Regions from separate parts of the Paenibacillus sp. B01 genome, predicted to be linked through region 1. Evidence: riboswitches for the same ligand, from Rfam matches in the RefSeq annotation. Region 1 holds a riboswitch; each other region holds the start of a gene.
What was found. Region 1 has a riboswitch for cyclic di-AMP ahead of GE073_RS00140 (resuscitation-promoting factor). Riboswitches for the same ligand answer to the same signal wherever they lie in the genome.
Positions count from the first base shown of each region.

Region 2: another riboswitch for cyclic di-AMP. It lies ahead of GE073_RS05245 (C40 family peptidase); the one in region 1 lies ahead of GE073_RS00140 (resuscitation-promoting factor).
Region 3: another riboswitch for cyclic di-AMP. It lies ahead of GE073_RS21890 (hypothetical protein); the one in region 1 lies ahead of GE073_RS00140 (resuscitation-promoting factor).

Region 1 covers NZ_CP045802.1:25,947-32,929, reverse strand. The annotation lists gene ispE (4-(cytidine 5'-diphospho)-2-C-methyl-D-erythritol kinase) at 1-30, opposite strand, end outside; gene GE073_RS00165 (small, acid-soluble spore protein, alpha/beta type) at 143-325, opposite strand; gene veg (biofilm formation stimulator Veg) at 494-766, opposite strand; gene yabG (sporulation peptidase YabG) at 903-1,793, opposite strand; gene rsmA (16S rRNA (adenine(1518)-N(6)/adenine(1519)-N(6))-dimethyltransferase RsmA) at 1,881-2,759, opposite strand; gene rnmV (ribonuclease M5) at 2,756-3,304, opposite strand; gene GE073_RS00140 (resuscitation-promoting factor) at 3,452-4,606, opposite strand; cyclic di-AMP (ydaO/yuaA leader) riboswitch at 4,844-5,066, opposite strand; gene GE073_RS00135 (TatD family hydrolase) at 5,247-6,020, opposite strand; gene GE073_RS00130 (HD domain-containing protein) at 6,034-6,983, opposite strand, start outside.
Region 2 covers NZ_CP045802.1:1,190,464-1,197,446, reverse strand. The annotation lists gene GE073_RS05255 (response regulator transcription factor) at 231-935, opposite strand; gene GE073_RS05250 (cation diffusion facilitator family transporter) at 1,065-1,976, shown strand; gene GE073_RS05245 (C40 family peptidase) at 2,030-2,437, opposite strand; cyclic di-AMP (ydaO/yuaA leader) riboswitch at 2,474-2,610, opposite strand; gene GE073_RS05240 (M56 family metallopeptidase) at 2,743-3,597, opposite strand; gene GE073_RS05235 (BlaI/MecI/CopY family transcriptional regulator) at 3,590-4,030, opposite strand; gene qoxD (cytochrome aa3 quinol oxidase subunit IV) at 4,102-4,422, opposite strand; gene qoxC (cytochrome aa3 quinol oxidase subunit III) at 4,415-5,038, opposite strand; gene qoxB (cytochrome aa3 quinol oxidase subunit I) at 5,049-6,983, opposite strand, start outside.
Region 3 covers NZ_CP045802.1:5,103,269-5,110,251, reverse strand. The annotation lists gene GE073_RS21910 (superoxide dismutase) at 1-449, opposite strand, end outside; gene GE073_RS21905 (alpha/beta hydrolase) at 763-1,797, opposite strand; gene GE073_RS21900 (IclR family transcriptional regulator) at 2,103-2,873, shown strand; gene GE073_RS21895 (dicarboxylate/amino acid:cation symporter) at 3,124-4,494, shown strand; gene GE073_RS21890 (hypothetical protein) at 4,652-5,242, opposite strand; cyclic di-AMP (ydaO/yuaA leader) riboswitch at 5,248-5,439, opposite strand; gene GE073_RS21885 (amidase domain-containing protein) at 5,648-6,766, shown strand; gene GE073_RS21880 (D-alanine--D-alanine ligase) at 6,854-6,983, shown strand, end outside.

The DNA.
Region 1 (6,983 bases):
CTTGGCCGGCGCCTTCTCGTAGATTTTCATGTCGTCCGATCCACCCGTTCGTTAGATAAACTGCATCTATTATAGCATCCGACCGGGAGAAAAGCGAAAAGGCGGCCCGCCGCTGGACGCGTCCGGATCCGCCTCGTTCCTGCTATCGCTGCTGGCGCGAAGCGGCCTGCTCCGCCATTTGGATGGCCCGCTTCACCATGTTGCCGGCATCCTTCGCCTTGATGCCGCCCCAGCCTTCCTGCTGGACCGTATCGTAGAAGCCCAGATCCTTGGCCAGCTCCACCTTCAGCTGCTCCGACATCGTGCTGCGCCTTCTGCGGCTCATGCTGCATGCCTCCTTTTCGCTCTCAGGTGCGGACGGCAAGCTCTTGCCGCTATCGCCCTCCGTAGTATGAGGGAACGCCCAGCCGAGTATGCGGAGGAAAAACAGCCAAAAAAAACGCGCTGGCAGCGGCCGCGCGCGAAGGTTTCCCCGTGAAACCTGATCTATTCGTCAATGCAGCGGGTTGATCCGCACCTGACCTTCGTCATTGCAGACGGTAACCTCGACCGAGTCCGTCAAAATATCCGCATAGCTGTAGGATACCCGCTTGAATGCGTGCTGATCCTGGTCAAGCTTCACGATGAAAACAGATGGGTAGGTTTCTTCCAAAACACCAGAACGTTCAACCGTCTTGCGCCGGCCTCCATTGGCCCGCAACATGATCTTGGCTCCAATATGAGCTTCCATGCTGCGCTTGATTTCCGACAAAGCATTTCTAGCCATTGGCACTACCACCTCTTTCCTTGTCCATTATAGCCCAAGAAGGATGGCAATGTCAAATAAACGAAAATTATATCATCGTACCAACTTTAGTGTCAATGAATATTTTTCGACTTTCTCAAGGCGCAAGAGCGGGCTTTCACCCTCCCATATAATAAGGATTCGGCTTGACCTGCTTGACCTCGATCGGCTTCGGCAAGCCGACCCGATAGCGTCCCATCGTCTCGATGCCGCCGACGCCATCGATGCCCGAAATCGTGCCGTGGATGACATCCGGCAGGTTCACGCATTCGCGGATCGACGTGTAGCTCGCCTTGATCGCGATGTAGACCGGATCGAGCGCATGGATCAGGATGCGGCCGGGCGAGCTGGCGAAGTTCGCTCCGGACTGCAGCAGCGCCTCGTAATAGGACTGGCAGGCGCCGGCCACGACGACGAGGTTGTCGCGGTTCTTGTCATATTCGCGGGCGACGTGCACCGCGTTGACGAAGTTCTGCGAGTTCTTGTAGCTGCCGATGCTGTACAGCTCGCTGCGGCCCGGCGTCTTGAGCAGCCCGTCATGGCCCGTGATGACGACGATGTCCGGCTTGACCTGCGGGAGCAGACGATAGAGCAGGTCCGCCATCTGGTTCTCCGCCACGTGCAGCCCTTGAGCAGGCACGTTCATCTGATTGTACAGCTGCATGCTCTTGCGCATGTAGTTCGCATCTCCATCGAGATGCAGCACCTTGCCCGGCAGGTCGAAATACGCATGCTTCTCTTCCGGTCGGTAGTCGAGCTCGCTGGCGAAGGCATGGTCGATGAGTTCCGCGCTCATGCGCCGGTTCGAAGCCTTCACCTTGCTTCTCAGCGATTTCGTGACGCCCAGCTCCTCCGGGTTCGCTACCTTCTCCAGGTCGGCGAGCGGCGCGTCCGCGAGCAGACGGTAATCCGATCCTTTAAGTATGGCCGTATCCCCATAAACCGCCTCCACCCGGAAAAGCACGTCTCCTCCATAGGATCGCCGAACGACAAAATCCCCAGTTTCCACTGTGCCATCACCTCTAGCCTCAGCCTATGGGCAATGAGGGCGAATGGTGACAGCCGGATCGGAAACCGGGGGGTTCAAATCATCAGGTCAGGCTTGCTTCAGGCCTTCCCGCTCGAGGGCCGCCGCGAGCGCGGCATACTCCGGCAGCGAGAGCGTCTCGCCGCGGCGCACCGGGTCGATGCCCGTCTCCTGCAGGACGCGGGTCAGCTCCTCGCGCCGGTTTTTGCCGAGCCAGGACGACAGGTTGTTGTGGATCGTCTTGCGCCGCTGCGCGAAGCACGCCTGCACCGTGCGGAAGAAGAAGTCCTCGTCGGCCACCTCGACCGCAGGCTTGTCCCGCATCGCCAGCTTGATGACCGCCGAGTCGACGTTCGGCTGCGGGATGAACACCGTATGCGGCACGATGCAGACCAGCTCCGGCACCGCGTAGTACTGCACCGCCACGCTGAGGCTGCCGTAGGCTTTGGTGCCCGGCTTTGCCGCCATCCGCTCGGCGACCTCCTTCTGGATCATGACGACGATGTTCTCCAGCGGCAGCCGCTGCTCGAGCAGCTTCATCAGAATCGGCGTCGTCACGTAATAGGGCAGGTTGGCGACGACGCTGACCGCGCTCGTCTCCGCGAACTTGTCGCGGAACAGCTGCTGCAGGTCGAGCTCCAGCACGTCGGCATGCACGACCGAGACATGCTCCTCCGCTCCGAGCACCTCCTGCAGGATCGGGATGAGGCGCTGGTCGATCTCAACCGCGGCGACCGCTTTCGCCTGGCGGGCGAGCTGCTCGGTCAGGGCGCCGATGCCGGGACCGATCTCGAGCGCGCCTTTCGTCTTGTCGAGCCCTGCGGCCGACACGATCTTGTTCAGGATGTTCGGGTCGATCAGGAAGTTCTGGCCCAGGCTCTTCTTGAAGGAGAATCCGTGCCGCTCGATGATTTCCTTCGTCCTTCTCGGTGTCGCTACATCGGTCATGATCCGATTTCCTCCTTCATCTGCTCCAGCGCCTCGCGGAATTCCTTCCGGCTGATCCGGAAGCTTGCGCAGCGCTTCATGAACTGCTTGCCGTTGCAATAGCCGATGCCGAGCCGATTGCCCATGAGCAGCCGGCGCCGCGCGGCATCCGGATGGACGAGCAGCCCCGCCTCCATCAGATCGGCATGGGTGATTTCCGCCTCGCCCGCCGCTCCTTCCGTGCGCACGGTCGCAAGCGCGCGCCGCACCGCCTCCGGCGAAGCGTTCTCGACGCCGATGTCGCCGCGGTAGAGGGCGTCCTCCTGGGGCAGGAACGCATGCTTGCAGCCCGGGATCCGCTGCGAGACGATTTTGCGGATGCGCTCGCCGGCATGGTCGGGGTCGGTGAAGATGATGACGCCCCTCCGCTCCATCGCCAGCTCGATCCGGCGCAGCACCTCCTCGCCGATGGCCGAGCCGTTCGTCTCGATCGTATCGGCCTCGACGGCCCGCTTGATCGCCGCCGTATCGTCCTTGCCCTCCACCACGATGATTTCCTTGATCACTGGCTTGTCTCCTTTGATTCCGCTTGCTTGCGACAGGGTAAAAGATTACGACTAGCTTTAACCCTTTCGATGCCGCTTACTCCTCGCATATCCCTTATAAACGCCCAAAACGGGCCGCTGAAAGACAGCGGGCCCGCTCGCAAAAGATCAGCTCAGCTTCGGCTTGGTCGGTCCAAGGACATAGACCGTATAGCCGCGCTTCTTGCCGAATTTCTTCACGTAGGATTCACTTTCGTAGAACACATCGATTTTTTTGCCGTTGATCGCTCCGCCCGTATCTTCGGCGCGGCGGAAGCCGATCCCTTCTATATACACCCACCATCCCATCGGGATGACATCCGGGTCGACTGCAATGGTGCGCCCTTCGGAAACTTTGGCTCCGGAGGCGGTGATGCCGTAACCGGGATCGCCCTTGGATTTGCCTGTCGAGGCGAATCCGGCGGTATACGCGGTCAGGGTAACGTTAGTGAGCACTTTCTTGGCTTTGAGATTGAGACCGGATTTGGTCAGAGCAGTAGTTGGAGATGAGGATGCCGCGGTCAGGACCGCCGGCTTCGGTTTAGGCTTTTCCTTGGTTCCCACCGCCACGATTTTGCTGACGGCTGGTTTTTCCATGGATTTGGCGAGCAGAGTCTGTGTGACCAGTTTGCCGTCCTGGTACACCTTTTCGAAGGTTTTGACGAGTTGGCCGTTCTGGCCGGCCTTCACCATTTTGAGCTGCCCCTTTTCCAAGGTAGCGTCCTGCTTGCGGACAACGGTGAACGGAATGTCGTGCGTGGTCTTGACTTGCTGCTTGTCGATTCTCATGACGCGGATCGTCATGTTGGCTTTCAGCTTGCTTTCGGAGCTTGGGAATACTTTATCCTGCTCCCGTACGGCAATATTGGATTCCCCGATCGCCGCTTCCACGGTCTTTTTGGTGGTATTGACCTGCAAGGTCTTGCCGTCGGCAAGAATCGTCACCGGCACCGCCTGGTCGATCACGATGCGGTCGCCTTCCTGGAGCGCGGCGCCGAGCGGGATGGACAGCTCGTCATACGGTCCGACCGCGATCGCCTGCTCCTCCAGCAGCTGCTGGAGCGAGGAATGGCTCGTGCTTATGATTTTTTCTTGCCCGTTCAACACCAGAGAGACGCTTTTTTCCGACGTCCCTTTCAGCAATACCAAAAACATGAAAGTCATTGCGAGTGAGATCGTTATGCTAAGGACAATCAAACGCAGGTTGTCATGCTTCCATCGCCATTGGAAAGACTTGCTGGATGATCGTTGTACATGGGTTTCCTTTAAAGGGATAGCGCCCACTTCTTCGGTCCTCCTTACATAGCCCCGCCGCCTCGTGTTACGCATGATAATTCAAGACGCGACTATTTGGTTTTGTACGTGCCGAGCAGCACGCCGCTGGCCGCCTCGCCTCACCTCCACCGTTAACCCTATGTCGACGTATAATTCATTATTCAAACAAAAAGAAGCCGTCGACAGAGGATCTGTTTCGTGGCTTCCCGGGTTGGTCACGATCAGGTGGAAGTGGAGCACGAGGTTGATCTCTCTTATATGCGCTTACGAGGTTAGCTGACGGGTTCGGGCAAGAGAGCTGCCCTATCGGCTCAAGGACCCTGCTCGTGGTCCCGGCGAATTCACCCCTGGAAAAGCACAGCTTGTCTGGCGGTCAAGCGTCAACCCTTCGGTATGTACGGCTTGCGTCCCTTCTGCTGCGATGGTTCCCCCGCTCTCCCCGTCCGGGGAGATTAAGCGAATGATGAAAATCCTGCATCACTCAAAGCTCTGTGTTGAATCATACCGTTTCCTTCAAGCGATTGTAAAGACACGATAAAATCCTTTGAGACCCAAAATCGAGGGTTTTCTGGCGATGGCAGGCGTTTTCACCAAGGAAAGATCAATTTCTCTCGTCTGGAAGCCTTTTTTCAGCCGAAATCACGTCGTTTTAAGAAATTTGGAAACATTTTCTTGCATTTGCAGAGGTGATGGAAACGATTTCTTCAACAGTTCTTCCTTTTATTTCCGCCGCCGTTTCGGCTACGAGCGTGACGAACGAGGACTCGTTTCGCTTGCCCCGATGGGGGTGCGGAGCGAGGTATGGAGAGTCCGTTTCAAGGAGCAATCGATCCAGCGGCACTTGCGCGAGCACCTCTTTGGGAACCCTTGCATTTTTGAAGGTGACCGGCCCGCCGAAGGAAATGTAGAAGTTCATGTCGAGGCATTGCTTCGCCGTTTCCCAGCTGCCGGAGTAGCAGTGCATGATGCCTCCGACCTCGGCCGCCTTCTCCTCCCGCAGGATGCGGACGACATCCTCATGGGCGTCTCGATTATGGATGACGATCGGCTTGCGGCATCGCTTGGCGATCGCGATCTGGTCGCGGAACGCCTGCTGCTGAACCTCCTTCGGAGAGGTGTCCCAATAATAGTCGAGCCCGATCTCTCCGAGCGCGACGACCTTCGGATGGCTCATCAGCGACTCGACCCAGGCGAGATCGCCCTCGCGCAGATCGGCCGTGTCGGTCGGATGCCAGCCGACGATGGCATACACGAACGGATACGTTTCGGCAAGCTCCAGCGTCGTCGGGATCGTTTCCCGATTGAAGCCGACATTGAACATCAGCTCCACGCCTGCTTCCCGCGCGCGCTGGATCGCCTCGGCGCGGTCGTTGTCGAATTTAGGTGAGTCCATATGGGTGTGCGTGTCGATGATTCCTTTCATGGTTCGACTCCTTTCATGCCTCGCCGCCTCGCTCCAAGCCCAGCCGGGCCCGCGTCCGCGGCTGCAGCTTCTGCCGGATCCGTCCGGCTGCTTCTTCATCATAATAAAGACGGTAATGGCCCCGGTGCATGCCTGTAATGGAAGGAACGACATCGGAACGCAGCGAGATCTCCGTCACCGCTCCGCTCGGCTCGAGCAGCAGGATCGGAGGCTTGCCTCTTCCGCCTTCGGTCAAGCCCTCGGCCGCCGAACGATACACATGATAAGGAAGATCGTAAGGAAAATCAATTTCGAGCTCATACCCCGGGTCCATTCCGGCCGCCGCCAGCTCCTCGAAGCAGAGCTGCGCCTCTGATTCATGCTCTTTTTCGAAGGTTATATATTTGTACAATCTGCGATGTAGAAACCGGGAGCACAGCTGCGCCAGCAGCTTGTCCTCCTCCTCCGTCCATGCCGCGAACGCCGTCTGCACGAGCGCCTCGTCGAGCTTCAAGTAGGAGACGACGTCGAGCCTTCCTTGGAACAGCTTGACGATCGGATCCGGGATCCACCTGAACGGATAGCCCGAGCGGCACAGCTCCTGCGCACGGAGCAGGATCTTGCGGAGGATGATCTCCGAGCTGCGGGTCACCGGATGGAAATACACCTGCCAGTACATCTGATACCGGCTCATGAGATAATCCTCCACGGCATGCATCCCGCTGCCCTTGACGACAATCCGGCCCTGATGAGGCCGCAGCACGCGCAGAATCCGATCCAGATCGAACATGCCGTAGTTCGCGCCGGTAAAGTAAGCGTCCCTCAGCAGATAATCCATCCGATCCGCATCCATCTGGCTCGAGACGAGATTGACGACGATCGGCTTTTCGTAATTCTTGCGGATCACAGAAGCGACCTTGCGCGGAAAATCGGGCTCCACCGTGCTCAGAAGACGGTTCACTTCCGTCTTTCCCTCTATTATAT
Region 2 (6,983 bases), 1.2 Mb from region 1:
ATCTTCACCCCCTTTAGCGGTCAGCATCATCCCGTCCATCCCAACTCAAAAATAAGAAGAATACGTCTACCGTCATCAAATCTTATTACACGTTGCGTTTTTATGATCACTTATCCTTGTCCCCTTTGTCCATATACGAGATTACTGCCCACTTGCGGGTTTGATCTAGGATAATTGCCACAAAAGCAATCAAATAATAATAAATCACGCTTATCGCCCCTAAACGAGTGTTATTTCATGAACTTATAACCAACCCCCCAGACCGTTACGATCATTGCAGCCGCATCTGGCGAAAAATGATTTAACTTTTCTCGAATCCGTTTTACGTGTGTATCAACGGTCCGTACATCATATCTGTACTCATAATGCCAAACATCGGCAAGCAGTTCTTCGCGCGAAAATACTTTATCAGGTCTTCTTGATAAATAATGCAGCAAATCAAACTCTTTCGGTGTCAAGAGCACTTCTTGCCCGGCAGCCCTCACACGTCGTGCATCTCCCTCAATCACTAAGAACGGATAGACAACATTCTTTTCTAATTGTTTAACGGGAAACTCATGACCTGAAGATCGTTTCAGAACCGCTCTAACTCGATATATCACTTCACGCGGACTAAAGGGCTTTACAACATAATCATCCGCCCCGGCTTTAAATGCTTTTAATCGACTGTCCTCTTCCCCTTTAGCTGTCAACATAATGATCGGGGTATTCTTCATCCTTCGCAAATGGCTGCATACTTTAATTCCATCCATTCCAGGAATCATGACATCAAGTAAAATAATATCATACCTGTCCTCAGTGGCCATTTGGAGTGCAGTTTGGCCATCCACTGCTTCCCTTACGATGTATCCCTCCTTCTGAAGGTACATTCGGAGAACTCGTCTGATTCGTTCCTCATCGTCAACGACAAGAACTGTTAAGGATTGTCCGTACATGTTATGCCCCTTCCGACTTTCTAAGTAATAAATAATCATATATTCATATGATGGACAGTAATGCTGAATAGACCCAATTCTCGTTGGGTATATTATTTCTAAACATGCTATTGAGAGAGGTGGATACCTATGGGTCACTCCCATGATCATGCTGGACATGCTCACGGCCCAGCCAATTATAATAAAGCTTTTCTCATTGGTATTATATTGAACACTGCCTTTGTGATTACCGAAGCGACCTACGGTGTATTAAGCCATTCTCTTGCTTTAATCGCGGATGCCGGCCATAATCTAAGCGATGTCCTTGCCCTTGTTCTTTCTTGGATCGCAAGTTTGCTTGCCAAAAAAGAACCATCAAAACGTCGAACCTACGGTTATAGACGTTCTTCCATCCTAGCGGCCTTATTCAATGCGATTTTTTTATTAGTCGCTATTGGCGCAATTGCCTGGGAGGCTTTGCAACGCTTTGGTGATCCGGCGCCCGTAACTGGAAACACGGTTATCTGGGTTGCCACAGTAGGCATTATTATAAACACATTTACTGCACTCATGTTCCTTAGCGGCAGCAAGGGAGATATCAATATCCGCGGCGCATTCCTACATATGGCGGCTGATGCAGGTGTATCTCTAGGTGTCGTTATTGCCGGATTCGTTATATTGTGGACCAACTGGCTTTGGCTTGATCCGGTAATAAGCCTCGTCATTGTACTTGTTATATTCATAAGTACGTGGGGGTTATTAAAAGAATCGTTTAATCTGTCCTTAGATGCGGTGCCCAGTGGAATTAACTACTCACTCGTGAAGGAATATTTCGATAGGATTCCTTCCGTCATCAATACGCACGATCTTCACATTTGGGGAATAAGCACGACAGAAAATGCTTTAACAGTGCATCTGATCGTTTCAGATTCAATTAATCGGGATGAACTTATGAAGCGATGCTCAGCGGATTTACATGAAAAATTTAATATTGACCATGCCACGATTCAGTTGGAATCCAGCCTGTATGACTGCCCTCTAGCTCCAGATCACGTAATATAAGTAGAAATAAAAATGCAGTTCTTCGTTCGCGCCGAAGAACTGCATTTCTGCCATTATGTGGAGGAAATGACCCGGCGTGCGGTGACATAACGGGATTCATAATAGGAATCACTCATCTTGCTCACGATGACTCCTTTACTGCTGGATGAGTGAGCAAATTTCCCTCCGCCTAAATAAATACCAGCGTGAGAAATCCCCTTTCCACTCGTATTAAAAAACACAAGATCACCCTGTTTTAGGTCCTCTTTAGCAACCTCAACGCCTTCTTTAGCTTGCGTTTGAGAAGTTCGTGGCAGTTTAATCTCATACTGCTTGAATATATATATTATAAATCCCGAACAGTCAAAACCAGCTGAGCTCGTCCCTCCCCATTTATAAGGAACCCCAAGCACTTCATCAACTGCATCTTGCAAATCCCCTTCTGCAGCGAATGTTTGCTGCCCTCCAAAAATCAATGCCATACAAATTGCAATTACTGATAATGCCTTCTGCAATGCCCTTTCTCCCTTCGCAGCCTACCGAGTTAGCTTAAGGGTTCGGTTGAAGGTACCCTATAATTCCAAAGAATTAATTCACCCACATTATTAATGGTTCCCCGGCTTCTCAGATACTGAGAATTAAGCATTAATTATTCTACGATATGTAGTTTAATTCGATCTAATTCCCCCCTTTTCCTTTCTACTTATGATTAGAATCCTTTCATTTTCGTCAATCCAGATCAGAACCTGTCAGATTCTTGTCGGACTCTTAAGGTTCTGCTCCTAATCTAGACATGACTCAAAAAAGGGATGATCAACACTATAATCAAGACAGGTATTGATAACATCATTTGCCTTTTAGTAACGATCGTTATCTGCAAGCTACTCGAAGGATCTAAAATCTGTTTAATCCTGAAGTTCACGGCATCTTCAGCAAAATAAACTGTACCTTTCGTTGCTACTGTTTGGTTCTGGTGGTGAAGTAAAACTAGCAGCGCATTCCCCAGTGGCTTCGCACTGTTCATTTGACGCATCGCATATCGGTCTGCCATTAATTCCATCCATACGGAGTAATATTTCACCAAAGCCTCGATAACGGGCAAATACATAAAGCTCTTCCTAGTAAGCGTTAGTATAAGGTTTTGCAAGGGATGATAAAAACGACAGTGGTAAACTTCATGCCAAATGATGGCTTGAAGTTCATTTTTCCCAAGCACTTCAATTGCTCCGGTCGATAATACGATTTTCGGTTTCAATGCGCCCACCGCCATGGCAACAAAGGAGGGGGTCGATATGACAGTAATCCTCATATTTTCCTCAGGGAATAAAGCTTGCCACTCTCTGGACAACTCATGATTCGAGAATCTTCTCATTGATAATTCCAGGCGAAAATGTAACACTGCTTGTGAAATCAGATGGTAAAAGAATACTGCCGAAGAGTATAGGATAAGTCCATTAAAAAGTCTTTCATAAAGCATATGGTTGCTGAAAATATCAAACATAACCTGCCCTATCCAGTGTAACAAATCCGTGCTTTCCGGAACGTCTCGCAGCTGATGAAGTACACTAGATCCCATCTGATAGACCACCCAACCCACAATACAGAAAAGCAGGATCAAAATGTTTCTCGGTTTCTTAATCATGATTACCTTCATTCCTGTCGTCGAGTTCACTTAGCTTATCACGTAGTTTGTCTATTAATAGTGAATCCACCTGGTCAATACGATCCAGAAAATGACTTACGATCAGCGCATCAAAATCCTGAAATAGCCCTTCAGTAACGGCTTTGGTTTGTTCCATAATAAACTGGTCCTTATTTTGTACTGGATAAAAAAAGGTCAATTTATTCCGTCCGCCGCCACTCGTTTCTTTTCGAAGATGTCCCTTTTCCGCTAAACGAATCATGACCGTCATTACGGCAGTTAAGGAGATGGGATCTTCTTGGTTTATAATTTCATGCAATTGTTTGATGGTCAGTTTCTCTTTCTGCCAAATAATCTCCATAATCTTGGCTTCAAGTGAGCCAAAAAATCGATGCAAGCCTTCTTCATTAACGTTGTATTTATTTATTCGCAATTCTCTTTTCCTCCCGAACAGCTTTCTCTCATTTTAGCATGTCCAGTTGGATAGACAAAGAGCCGGGTAATTTAAGAGTGTCCTGAGGCTAGTACCCATACCGAACCTGCAACGACTGTGATCGCAATAAAGACTGCGAATAAAATCGTGCTGGTTTGTATCTTGCTATTTGCGCTTTCCGTTATATGCATGAACATCAATAACTGAAGAGCGGCTTGCAAGAATGCAAAACTATAAATGATGACCAGAATCGTTGAAGTAGAAAAACTCGATCCGAACGTAACAATTAAAGCAAGTACAGTAAGTAAAATTGAGAACAAATAGCCAATTAAGTGGCTCCACGGAAAACCTTTGTGAACCTTTATTGATGCTACAGCCTTCTCATTATCCATTGTTCACCATTCCTGTCAGGTAGACTCCTGTGAATATGAATATCCACACCACATCAAGAAAGTGCCAATATAAGCTTGAAATAAATACTTTGGATGAGGTTTCGGGTGTCAGTCCCTTTCTCCACAGTTGCAATAGTATGAGTATCATCCAGCCTATACCGAAAGTAACATGTACGCCATGCGTGCCGGCAAGAACAAAAAATGCAGACCAGAATGCACTGGTACCCAGTGTGGCGCCTTCATGAATATAGTTGACGAATTCATAAATCTCGTATCCTAAAAAACCAGCCCCCAGGCCAAGGGTTACCAGCAGCCATGCAACCAAGCCTTTTAAGTTCTGTTTACGCATTTGATGGATCGCTAAACCGCATGTAAAGCTGCTTGTAAGCAGCAGAAACGTTTGAATGAATACCCCTTTCATTTCAAACAGTTCTGAAGCTGTAGGACCATTTGCTGTTCGATCGGTCAACACAGCATACGTTGCGAATAAGGTAGCAAATAGTGCGATCTCAGCCCCAAGAAAGATCCAAAATCCAAGTATATTAAGCCTGCTTGTTTCCGATTGATATTCTAACGGCCCTACTTGCTGACCGTTTGAGTGCTCCGTTGATCCCATGGAAATCCCCCTATCTTTGATGATCGCGTTCAATTTCCTCCACGCTGACATAATAACCCTTATCAAAATCACACGATCGTAGAATCATCACTACGACGACACCAAGTGCACCTGCAATCGCCATCCAAAACCATTCAAACACAAGTCCAAAACCGCTTATAAAGAAAAAGATACTCATGACAAATGGTTTGCCTGAGTTACTAGGCATATGAATAGGTTGAAGAGCTTTAGGGTTGTGCTCCCCACCTTTTTTGGTTTTCTTCATAAGCCAGAAAGCATCTAGCCCTTTGACCTCCGGCACAAGAGCAAAATTGTAATGCGGCGGCACCGCCGTGGTTGTCTGCCACTCGAGGGTGCGCCCATTCCAAGCATCTCCACTTTCTTCTCGTTTTGAATGACGGATACTATAATTAATATTGTAGACAAGTAGCAAGAAGGCAGCTCCCATCATGAATCCGCCGATCGTCGCAATGAAATTGAGGCCAAACCACCCAGACTCGGCCGAGTAGGTATAGATACGTCTTGGCATGCCGGCAAGACCGAGGAAGTACATCGGCATAAAGCAGATATTGAAACCTATCATAAACAGCCAAAAACACCATTTGCCAATACGTTCATTCAATTTATGACCAAACATTTTCGGGTACCAGTAGTGCAGCCCCGCAAAACATGCAAAGACAGTACCTGCGATTAATACATAATGGAAGTGCGCAACCAAAAAGTACGTATTATGATACTGATAATCGGCTGCCGCCATTGCGAGCATGACTCCTGTTACCCCGCCTATGACAAAGTTAACGATAAATCCTAACGACCAGAGCATCGGAGTCGTAAATTGGATACTTCCCTTATACATGGTAAATAGCCAATTGAAGATTTTTACGCCTGTCGGTATTCCAATAGCCATCGTCGTAATCGAGAAAACAGAGTTCACCAATGCGCCCGAACCCATTGTGAAAAAGTGATGGACCCAAACGATAAAGCTTAGTCCGGCAATAAGAAGCATGGAGTACACCATTGCTTTGTAACCAAATAGCGTTTTTCGCGCAAAGGTACTAATGATTTCAGAGAAAATACCAAAGGCAGGCAAAATAACAATATAAACCTCCGGATGCCCCCATAACCAAAAGAGGTTCGCCCAGAGCATATCCATCCCTTCCCCGGCCAGCGTAAAGAAATGACTGCCGAAGATACGGTCAAACGTCATTAGTGCAAGTGCAACGGTGAGAATCGGGAATGCAAACACAATGATAATACTGGTCACCAAGGAGGACCAAGTAAAGATGGGCATTCTAAACAATGTCATGCCTGGAGCGCGCATCTTAAATATCGTCACGATGAAGTTGATTCCCGTCAACAATGTACCAATACCGGAAATTTGGAGCCCCATAAGATAGTAATTTTGACCGGGACCGGGGCTTAACTCATTGCTTGCAAGCGGCATGTAGCTTGTCCAACCCGCCGCAGGCGATCCCCCGATTACGAATGAGATGTTAAATAGCATCGCGCCCATAAAGAAGGTCCAGAAACTTACAGCATTTAAGAAAGGGAAAGCAACATCTCGGGCACCGATTTGCAAAGGCACGATGACATTGATCAAGCCGATTAGGAATGGCATCGCCATAAAAATTATCATGATCGTGCCATGTGTAGTAAAGATCTCATTATAATGCTGCGCGTCCAAAAACTTGGCATCCGGGACAGCAAGTTGGGTTCGCATGAGTAGGGCATCAACGCCCCCCCTAAAGAGCATCAGAACGGCAGCGATAATATACATGATACCAAGACGCTTATGGTCAACCGTTGTAAGCCATTCTCTCCAAAGCCATCCCCATTTCTTGAAATACGTCAATGTCGCCACGATTGCAATCATAGTGACGGCAATCGCTACATCAGCACCGTAAATCATGGGATTGCCCGTAACAAAGAACTCATTCCACTTCAT
Region 3 (6,983 bases), 5.1 Mb from region 1:
GCCGCTGCGCCAGCCGTCGCACTCGGCTGCTCCGCCGCGCGCCCCTGGCGGATCGCCTCGGCCCGCGCGAGGCGGGCGGTGCAGCCGCGCAGCGCCTCATGCACGGCCGAGCGCGCCTCCGGCTCGCGGCCGAGGGCGGGACTGGCCGAGAGCAGCTGCAGCAGCTGCTGGACGAGCACGCCGCTTTGCGCGGCGGCCGCCTCCAGCAGCTCGGCCGGATCGCCAGCCGCTCCTGCGGCTGGCGGCTCGGAGCGGGGCTCCAGCAGCCGGTCCGCTTCCGCGGCCGTCCGCTCCAGCAGCGGCTGCCATTGCTGCAGCACGCCGGCATAAGCCGGCTCCAGCTCGGCGGCCAGCACAATCTGCTCCAGCCGATCCGCCTCTTCTTGCTTCCATTGCTTGATCTCTTCCAGCAGCCTCGCCTGTGCGAGGTCGGACGGCGCTTCGGTCATGGCGAACCCTCCTTTTCATGGTCGGACCGGCGAGGCGAAGGTCGATTCGCGGCCGCCGGCGGACGCATGGCTCTCGCTTAGGTGTATTCGGTCGACCGGCGGGGATATGAGCGGCAGGCGAAAAAAACCGCTCCGCTGCGCTGAGGAGGCGGCATCCCGCGGCGGCGACCGGCATTCGTGTTCAGCCGGATCGAGCTTGCGAGGAAGAGGCTGGAGCCCTTCCCGTTCATGAAAAGCACGAAGCCGCCCCTGCGAGAGGAGCGGCTTCGTGCTTTTGGATATTTTCAAGTGTCGCGCCAATCAGGAATTCCGCTCACGCGTCCAGTCGGCCTTCCTGCTCCAGCGACTGGTTGACCTGGCTGAGGAACAGCGCGGCGCGCTGGATGTACTCCTTGGGATGCTGGCGGAACAGCAGCTCATGCTGGCCGCCGTTCACGATCCATTCGCGCGACAGCGGATTCGTCTGCCGGGATGCGATCGTCTCCGCATACTGGTAGGAGGCCTTGGCGTCCATCGTGCCGTGGATCATGTAGATTGGAATGGAGTAGTTCGTGCTCATGACCTGCTCGGCGGGAATCTTGTTGAAGTCGACGCCGGTCCAGAGCGGCAGCAGCTTCTCGATGAGCGGCAGCGACAGGCGCGGCAGGTCGATGATGTTGCGCACGTTGTCGAACAGCGTGTCGGGGCTGGCCACGAAGGTGCTGTCGAGGATCATCGCATCGATCGCATCCGTCTGCAGGGCGGCCTGCAGCGCCGTGCCGGCGCCCATGCTGAAGCCCCAGACGACGACTTCCTTGGAGCCGTTCGCGCGGACGTAGTCGACGGCGGCGAGCAGCTGCTGAGACTCCTCCCAGCCGCCGGTCGCCGGAGCGCGGTACTGCTGGGAGGCATAGCCGTAATCGAACATCAGGACATTATAGTTCAGCCGGTGGAGCAGGCTGGCGAGGTCGTACATCGGCACCCACGTCTCCTCGCGGTTCGCGCCGTAGCCGTGGCTCAGCACGATCGTCCGCTCGGACTCGCTCTGGATCGAGCGGCCGGGGGAGGAGGGGATGTACCAGCCGCTTACGGTCGTGCGTCCGCTGAGGCTCGGGAAGGTCACGTCTTCATAAGCGAGGCCTTTGGCCTCCATCGGATTGGAATGGACCGGGGCGACATAGGGATACGCGACCATCCAGGCGATATAGCCGTGGAAGGCGACAATCAGCAGCAGCAGCAGGGCGGCGCCGGCCGACACGGCGGCTACGAGCGCATTGCGGCGCGTGTCGCGGCGAGGAAGCACGGAAGAGAGGGACGGGTCCAGCTGCAGCGGCGAGTTCAGCGGCGTATGCAGGGCAGAGCTGCTCATTTCGTCTTCCCCTCCCTTGTTTTGTAAGCGTTCTAGATCCTATGTACTACTACTGTATGCGTCTATTGTCCGGGCTGTCAATTCATGTCGAGCAATTGTTAAGCACTTGTAATGTTGCCGTAAAATGAAGCCGTTTCTTTACGAGATAAAGGAAACGAGTTATACTAGGAGAATCTTAGTTTCACTGAATGAAACCGAATCGGGGTAGACGGACTCCGCTTTCTCCCCTATAATGATAATGATTCTCAATGAGAACGGAGGAGCGTCATGGCCTTCTCCGCCCCGGAAAGAAAGCAGGTGAGCGCATGGAACCGTCCCGTAGCGGCAAGGCCGAGGATGGAAAATCGAATGTAAGGGCCGTCGAGAGGGCGCTGGATATCCTGCTCTGCTTTACGACGGAGAGCGACCTGCCGATGACCGAGATCGCGGAGCGGGTCGGGCTGCACAAGAGCACCGTACACCGGATGCTGGCGACGCTGGAGGACAAGGGCTTCCTCGAGCGCGACCGCAGCTCCGAGCGCTACCGGCTCGGCATGCGCATCTGGGAGCTGTCGGCGCATCGGTCGCGGTCGGGCGACCCGGCGGTCATCTGCCTGCCGGAGATGGAGAGGCTGCGCGACACGCTCGGGGAGACGGTGAGCCTGTACGTGCGGGACGGCAGCGAGCGGATCCGCATCCAGGCCGTGCAGAGCAACCAGGCGATCCGGCGCGTGGCGCCGGTCGGCGTGCGGCTGCCGCTGTACGTCGGAGCCTCGAGCAAGGTGCTCATCGCTTTTGCCGAGCCGGCGCTGGCGGCGCAGATGATGTCCTTGGAGGCGCTGCCGCAAGGAATCGACCCGCAGTCGTTCCGCGAGCAGCTGGAGGAGATCCGTCGGCTCGGCTACGCGACGAGCATGGAGGAGCGCGAGCCGGGAGCGGCGGCGCTGTCGGCTCCGGTGTTCGACCGCAGCGGTCGGCTGGCGGCGGCGCTGTCCGTATCGGGACCGGCCGCGCGCTTCACGCCGGCCATCATACGCGAGCAGTCGGCGCTCGTCGTCCAGTCGGCGACGCGCATGGGCGCGATGCTGCCGGGCTGAGCGCCCTCGATTATGGCGTCTGCACAGGGATGCGGCGCCGATCCGGTTTCCTATTACCCGCAGAGGCGGCCTGTGAAGGCGCCGGGCTCTGCGGGTTTTTTGGCGCGGGAGCTTGGAGTGCCTTGATTCGGCGAGCTGGAGGCGTCGAAGCTTCATGCCAATTATTATTCACGGGCTAAATAAACGTTGACATAAGAAGTCAACCTCGCTAGTATACTATAGCATAGTAAATCACTAGGATATGAAGGGGATGGACTCATTGCCTGAAAACAACAACCTCGTGCATGCGTTCCAGACGAACTGGATCAGCCTGCTTGTCTCCCTCATCGTCATCGGACTGCTCGTCTGGCTGGCGCGGCGCCGCGTCGGCTTCGGCTATCGGGTGCTGCTCGCGCTCGGCATAGGCCTCGTCGTCGGCGTGACGCTGAACTCCTTGGAGATCGACGCCACGAGCATCAGCACGCTCGGCTCCATTTACGTCAACCTCATCAAAATGCTCGTCATCCCGCTCGTCGCCGTGCTGGTCGTCTCCAGCATCTCGTCGATCTCGAGCCTCGGGCAGCTGCGCAAGATCGGCACCAAGACGATCCTGCTCTTCATCGGCACGACCGGCGTGGCAGCGCTGATCGGCCTGCTCGTGGCGCTGGCGTTCAACCCGGGCTCGGGCATCGCCCAGGAGACGCCGGAAGGGTATGAGGCGCGGACGATTCCGACGTTCTCCGAGGTCATCCTGAACCTCGTGCCGTCCAACCCGATCGGCGACATGGCCGACGCCAAGGTCGTGCCGGTGCTGATCTTCGCGATCTTCATCGCCGTCGCCATCGTGCAGCTCAGCTCGCGCAAGCCGGAGGCGGCCGAGCCGGTGCGCCAAGTCATCGAATCGCTCAAGCAGGTCATGAACCAGGTGACCAAGTACATCATCCGCCTGACGCCATACGGCGTGTATGCGCTGATCGGCTCGATGGCCGCGCGCTACGGCTTCGATACGCTCAAGCCGCTCATCAGCCTCATTCTCGCGACGTATGTCGCGCTGCTGCTGCACTTCATCCTGACGTTCGGCTCGCTCGTCACGTTCTGGGCGAAGCTCAATCCGTTCAAGTTCCTGCGCAAGATCTACCCGACGATCGCCGTCGCCTTCACGACGCGCAGCAGCTACGCGACGCTGCCGGTCAACCTGGAGGTCATCACCAAGCGGCTGCGCGTGTCGCCGCGCATCGCCAGCTTCGTCGCGCCGCTCGGCGCGACGATGAACATGAACGGCTGCGGCGGCGTCTGGCCGGCGGTCGTGGCGATCTTCGTCGCCGAGGTGTACGGCGTGCCGCTCGGCATCTCCGACTACATCCTGATCGTGCTCGTCAGCACGATCTCCTCGATCGGCGTCGCCGGCGTGCCGGGACCGGCGTCGATCTCGACGACGGTCGTCCTGACCGCGCTCGGCCTGCCGCTGGAAGGGCTCGGCCTCGTGCTCGCGATCGACGCCGTCGTCGACATGGGCCGCACGGCGGTCAACGCGACCGGCACGACCGTGTCGTCGCTGCTCGTCGCCGTGTCGGAAGACGAGTTCGACCGCGAGAGCTACAACCGCGACGAGGAAGAGGAGCTGGAGCTGAGCCACGCGTAAAGCAGGGCGCAGCGGAATGAACGGGACGAAGCGGAGCCGGCTCCGCTTCGTCCCTGTTTTCAACCCCATGAACGCAGCGAAGCCCCCGAGGGACATGGCCCTTCGGGGGCTTCCTGCATGAGCGGATCATGCGGCAGGGATCAGCGGGTTGCCTGGATTACATCGAGTGCTGGATATGGATGTCGGAAGATTCGATGAGGTAGTGCCTTCTCCAGAAGGCGGTGGCGGGAAAGGGCATCGCTTCTCTGGAGCCGGGCTCCAGAGCCTTGCGCAAAAGACGGTCCCGATGATCGCTGATCCACTCGGCGTCATAATAGAGCACCGACATGACCTCGTCGCTCGGAACGCCGACGAACGATTGGAACCAGCCGCTCCAGCTCTGCCAGTCGGCGGGAGCCTCGGAGTAGGACATCGTGACGACGGCACGGTGCAGGCTTGAGCCTGCATAAAGATGAAGCGCGACCAGATAGTCGCCGCTGCCGCCTGCAAGCATCGCCGTGGTGCGGCTGATGAACAGGTCGATGCGGCGGATGCGGCGGTCGGGAGCGAGCGGCTCCTCGACCAGAAGAGCAGCGTGGCGGGCGTCGTGCCCCGCCTCCTCGATGACCTCGGACGCATCCAGTACGACCGGAAGCGGCAGCGAGGCGGAGCAGGCGATTTCCTGCTCGGCGCAACAGGCGGCGGAGCGGTGGACGGCTCGCAGCCGTCTCGGCTCCGGACCGCCGGTGAAGCGTTCCTGCAAAGACATGGTCGAACCTCTCCTTTGGTTGCTTACGGGGTTAGCTGACGGATTCGGGCCAAGAGAGTAGCCCTACCAGGCGCAGTCCGCGGCGGCTTCGGCAGCCGCGCGTCGGGTGCGCGCCGGATTCACCCCGGCAGGCGCGACAAGGCGCCTGCGGTTGGTTCCCCCGCTTCCACTTTCGTGGAATTCAGCAGAATAGAAATGTGCTGAACTTTATCATACTTCAGGCCGGCCTGTCTTGTAAAAGGCTATATTTAGCGAAAATTCGATGAAATGCTGTCGGGAACTCGTCCATGCGGACCCATCGTCGCTCTAAAGCGCTCTCATGGAAAAGGATCATAATCCGGAGCGCATCCGTCATAGGATGGAAATTAAGATGGAGAAATAGCGCTTCGGAGAGGATGGGGAAGGATGGCGCGGATCAAGGTGGGAAAAAGGCCTCCGCAAGCCGATGCCGGCGGGGAGGAGCGACGGAGCGAGCCGCCCGCAGGCTGGCGCGGCGCCGTGCAGCATTATGTGCAGGCCTGCAACCAGGCCGAGGTGGAGCTGCGCGACAGCGCGCTCGCCGGAATCATGACGGACGCGGACCATCGGCTGCGCCTGCTGCACCGGCTCCAGCGGCAGCGAGAGCGGGCCGAGGAGCGGGATCTGCTCACCTCCCAATGCGAGACGCGGGCCGCGCTGGTCAAGGTCAACGAATCCGGCGCGGAGGTGTCGGTCGTGCTCCAGCTGCATCTGAAGCGGCATGTCCAGCACAAAGGCCGCCAGTATACGGAGGAGCGGATCGAGCGCGAGCGGATATGGCTCGCACCGGCCGGCGCGGACGGGAGCTGGCGGCTGACGCGGGTCGAGCCGCTCGTCGGCGAGCGGCGGCCGCGCTACGGCCATGCCGCGGCGGACAGCGCGCTCGCCGAGCACCGCTCCTACGGCAACGGCGGCGGCAGCGGCATCCAGCCGCCCGGCGCGCCGCGTCCTTTCCTTAACTATGGCGTCGTTCCGCGCATCAACACCCGCTCCCGCGCCGCCCGGTACCGGCGCGAGCTGGTCGCGGCCTACGCGGACCAGTGGTGGAACGAGCCGAATCCCGCTTACGAGGAATTCGAGGTCAACTGCACCAATTATGTGTCGCAGTGCGTCTTTGCAGGGGAAGCGCCGATGAACTATACTGGGAAAAGGGAATCCGGCTGGTGGTACAAGGGACGGACGGGCGGCCAGGAGCAGTGGAGCTACAGCTGGGCCGTGTCCAACGCGTTCCAGCTCTACTTGAGCTTTCCGCGCTCGTCCGGCATGCGGGCGACGCCGGTGGAGAGCGCGGCGGAGCTGGAGCTCGGCGACGTGATCACCTACGACTGGAACGGCGACGGCCGCTTCCAGCATACGACGGTCGTGACGGCGTTCGACGGGGACGGCATGCCGCTCGTCAACGCCAATACGGTGCCGAGCCGCCACCGCTACTGGGACTACAAGGATTCGTACGCGTGGACGGAGCAGACCCGCTACCGGTTCTATCATTTGAGCGACAGCATGTAGCACGGCCAGGATGCCGGCAGCCGGTCCGCATGGGCGGACCCGGTTGTTGGCATCCTAATTTCTAGAGGGTACCGGAGGGCTAACATCATGGGAGAGAAGATTCGCGTCGGACTGGTCTACGGAGGCAAGTCGGGGGAGCATGAGGTGTCGCTGCAGACGGCGCTGGCGGTCATGGGGGCGTTCGATTTCGGCAAATACGAGATTCAGCCCTTCTACA